DNA from 2 places in the Sphingomonas sp. BK036 genome. Region 1 is predicted to be linked to the other one. Evidence: predicted binding sites of a transcription regulator. Region 1 holds the regulator's gene; the other holds the start of a gene.
What was found. The regulator LexA, encoded in region 1, represses DNA repair genes until DNA is damaged. The targets are predictions, from matches to a motif close to GTTCCNCNCTTGTTCT.
Positions count from the first base shown of each region.

Region 1 (2,204 bases):
TGGTCCAGGAAGAAGCCGAGCGCGACGGCGCCACGCTGATCCTCGCCGGCGAAGGTCCGCCGACGCTGGGCCGCAACACCCGCCGCAAGGGGCTCGACTTCTCGACCGGGACGCGTCTGATCGCGGCCGGCCAGCGTCTCAGCCCCGCGCGCATCGCCGTCGCCGCGACCGGCGGCCATGGCAGCCTCACCGTCAACCGCCGAGTCCGCGTCGCGGTTGCCGCCACCGGTGACGAACTCGTCCCGCCGGGCTCGACCACCGATGGCGTCGCGCTCCCCGAATCGAACGGCATCATGCTCGCCGCGATGCTCGCCGACATGCCGGTCGACGTCATCGACCTCGGCATCCTCCCCGACAATCTCGACGTCCTGCGCGACGCTTTCGCAAGCGTCGAGGCCGACCTGCTCGTCACCACCGGTGGCGCTTCGGTCGGCGACCACGACCTCGTCCGCCCGGCGATCGAGGCGGCGGGCGGAACGATTGATTTCTGGCGGATCGCGCTGCGCCCCGGCAAGCCGATGATGGCCGGCAGGATCTGCGACATGATGGTGCTCGGGCTTCCCGGCAATCCGGTCTCCGCATTCGTCACCGCGATCCTGTTCGTCAAACCCGTCGTCGCGCACATGGCGGGCGCAAGCGATCCGCTACCGCAGGCGACGCATGCGCTGCTCGGCGAAGACCTGCCCGCGAACAACGCGCGGACCGATTATCTCCGCGCCGAACTGCGTGACGGCAAGGCCTATGCCTCGACGATGCAGGACAGCTCGATGCTCCTGACGCTTGCCCGCTCGACCTGCCTGATAGTACGTCCCGGCAGCGCACCGGTGGCAAACACAGGCGAATCGGCGGAAATCCTCGTCATTGCGTAATGGCGGCGCTTGACGTCACCATTTATGTTCCATAGAAGTTCCTCGTCTGTTCCGGACGGAGAACCGCCATGCTCACGCGCAAGCAGCACGAACTCGTCTGCTTCATCAACGATCGCCTCAACGATACCGGTGTGTCACCGTCGTTCGAGGAAATGAAGGACGCGCTCGACCTGAAATCCAAGTCGGGCGTCCACCGTCTGATCAGCGCGCTCGAGGAGCGCAACTTCATCCGCCGCCTGCCGAACCGCGCGCGCGCGCTCGAAGTGCTGCGGATGCCGGAACGTCCGGAAAAGCCCGAGAAGAAGGTCGCGGCGAAGTCGTCGAACGTGAAGGCGGCGCCTGCTGCCGCCACGCCACAGCCCGCCAACGACGTCATCGAGATCCCGCTTCACGGTCGCATCGCCGCCGGTGTCCCGATCGAGGCGTTCGAAGGCAGCACGATGCTCGCCGTCCCCGCCGCGTTGCTGGGCACCGGCGAGCATTACGCGCTCGAGGTGTCGGGCGATTCGATGGTCGAGGCAGGTATCCTCGACGGCGACTATGCGCTCATCCGCCGCACCGATATCGCCCGCGATGGCGAGATCGTCGTGGCGTTGATCGAGGACAGCGAAGCCACGCTCAAGTTCTTCCGCCGCGAAGGCGCCATGGTCCGCCTCGACCCGGCCAACCGCGCCTACGACCCCCAGCGCTATGCGCCGGCGCAAGTCCGCGTCCAGGGCAAGCTGTCGGGCATCCTCCGCCGCTACGACTGAAACCGACGCGCCACCGGGGTGAAGCGCCGGGCCTGCCCAGGTCCGGCGCCTAGCGTCGGCGGATCGCGCCACGGATGACGGTCACCCGGCGACAGGATGGTCTCCACCCGGCCAGATCCCAACGTCACCGCCACCCCCCCGGTCCGCCGCAGGATATTTCGGTCGAGCCGCAACCATCGCGGCGTGCAGCGCCTCGGCAGGTTCCGCTCGCTGACGACGATATCGGCGATCCGGCACGCGGCGAGCAGCTGGTCGATCGGCACCATATACGCACTCCGCGTCGCAAGAACCCGCCACGTCCGCCCGCCCCCGGCGATATCGGTCACGCAAAGATCCCGGCTGCACCGCGCGTCGGGCTGGTCGGCCAGGAACAACGGTTCGCCGTCGACCCCGCCATTTTCCGCCAGCGTGGCGCGCGTATAGTCCCCCGCCCGGTCCCGCAGCATCGCCAGTCCCGCCGCCGTCCGCACCGCGACATGCCGCCCGTCTCCCGTCACCAGAATGTCCGGCGGCGGTGTCGTCAGCGCCCAGATCGCCCCCACCGCCAACGGCACGCCGCCTAGCCGCCGCCACCGCGTCCGCC
Region 1 is NZ_SGXR01000004.1:628,913-631,116, reverse strand. It holds gene EV283_RS10050 (molybdopterin molybdotransferase MoeA) at 1-869, shown strand, start outside; gene lexA (transcriptional repressor LexA) at 938-1,621, shown strand; gene EV283_RS10040 (ComEC/Rec2 family competence protein) at 1,612-2,204, opposite strand, start outside.

Region 2 (2,204 bases), 610 kb from region 1:
ACGGTGCCGGACGGCGAGGATGTCGAGCGGATGCGCGGCGTGGTGTCGAGCCATCTCGACCGCTTCGCCTTCCGCGAGGCGCCGCTGACGTTCGACTGGGTGGCTGTCTGACGCCGATCGGTGCGTTATCGGTGGTCGATCAGCCGCGCTCGCGGCGCGCCATCACCGCAAGGTAGGTGTCGAGCACGGTCTGGTTGATCACGTCCCAGCGATAGCCCGCCGCCTTGGCATGGCCGGCGCTGCCCATCGCGTGGCGGAGGCCCGGCTCGGCGACGATCCGGCCGATCGCGTCGGCATAGCCGGCGATGTCGGTCGGTGGCACCAGGAAGCCGGTCCGGCCGTCGTCGATCAGGTCGACCGCGCCGGTCGCGCGCGCGGCGACGACGGGGACGCTCGCCGCCATCGCTTCGAGCGTGACGTTGCCGAACGTCTCGGTGACGCTGGGGTTGAAGAACACGTCCATCGACGCGACCGCCCGGCCGAGCGCCTCGCCCGACTGGAAGCCGGTGAACACCGCTTCGGGCACGCGCTCCGCAAACCAGTCGCGCGCCGGGCCTTCACCGACCACCACGACGCGGTGGCGGACGCCGCGGCGGCGCAGCTCGGTCAGCACGTCGGCAAAGACGTCGAGGCCCTTTTCCTTCACCAGCCGGCCGAGGAACCCGACGACCATCTCGTCATCGCCGATGCCGAGCGAGCGCCGCCAGGCCAGATCGCGCCGCGCCGGGTTGAACCGGTCGTGATCGATCCCGCGCGACCAGATGCCGATCGACGACGTCACCCCCCAGCCGCGCAACAGGTCGGCCATGCTGGGCGAGGGGACGACGACCTCGTCGACGCGGTTGTAGAAGCGGGTCAGCCGCTTTTTCGCGAGCGGCTCGAGGAAACCCATCCGGTAATAGCGGAAATAGGTCTCGAACCGCGTGTGGAACGACGCGACCGTCGCGATCGCGCGGGTGCGAGCATAAGCGACCGCGGCATGGCCGAGAAACTCGGGCGCGGAGACATGGACGATGTTGGGCGCAAACGCATCGATGTCGCGGCGCACGCGCGGCGTGATGCCCAGCGCGACGCGATATTCGCCGCGACCGCCGACCAACGGGATTGCGGGCACGTCGACCAGATCGCCGATCGCGGGGAAGGCGGGCTTGGCGACGGTCGGCGAATAGACGCGGACCTGCACGCCGCGCGACAACAGGTGCCCGACAAGCAGGTTCAGCGACTGGTTCGCGCCGTCGCGGACATAGTTATAATTGCCGCTGAACAGGGCCACACGGAGATCGGTCGGCTGCATCCTCCGGGCGGATAGCGCCGCACGTGGGCAAGCGCCAGACAATCCGGCCGCGCGCGCTGTGCGGGGCCGATCCGGGCGAACGATGTTCCCTTATCGTTCCTGCTGGGCTAAGCCGCCGCCATGGCGAAACCCCAGAAACGTTATGTATGTCAGTCCTGTGGATCGGTATCGCACCGGTGGGCGGGGCAGTGCGCCGATTGTAACGAATGGAACACGCTGGTCGAGGAGGCGAACACCGCCGCGACGCCGTTCCATTCGAAGCACAATCTGCAGACCGGCGGCCGCGCGATTCAGCTCGTCGGGCTCGATGCCGAGATCAAGCTGCCCGATCGGATGGCGACCGGCATCGCCGAGCTCGACCGCGCGCTGGGCGGCGGCTTCGTCGAGGGATCGGCAACGCTGATCGGGGGCGATCCCGGCATCGGCAAGTCGACCCTGCTGCTGCAGGCGGCGGCGAAGATGGCGCTTGCGGGCCAGTCGGTCGCCTATGTCTCGGGTGAGGAGGCCGCGGACCAGGTGCGGCTGCGCGCGCGGCGGCTGGGGCTCGGCAATGCGCCGGTGCAGCTCGCGGCGGCGACCTCGACGCGCGACATCCTGACGACGTTGCAGACGCGACCGCCGGCGATGCTGGTGATCGATTCGATCCAGACGATGCATTCGGACCTGATCGAGGGCGCCCCCGGCACGGTCAGCCAGGTCCGCGCGTCGGCGCAGGAGCTGATCCGCTTCGCCAAGGAACGCGGCACTGCGGTGGTGCTGGTCGGGCACGTCACCAAGGACGGCTCGATCGCCGGTCCGCGCGTGCTCGAGCATATGGTCGACACGGTGCTGTCGTTCGAAGGCGAGCGGAGCCACCAGTACCGCATCCTGCGCGCGATCAAGAACCGCTTCGGCGGTACCGACGAGATCG
Region 2 is NZ_SGXR01000004.1:20,472-22,675, forward strand. It holds gene EV283_RS07190 (DUF2218 domain-containing protein) at 1-111, shown strand, start outside; gene EV283_RS07195 (glycosyltransferase family 1 protein) at 140-1,294, opposite strand; gene radA (DNA repair protein RadA) at 1,415-2,204, shown strand, end outside.
Region 2: a site for LexA is predicted at 1,379-1,394, ahead of radA (DNA repair protein RadA). Genes of this name have one in related genera too.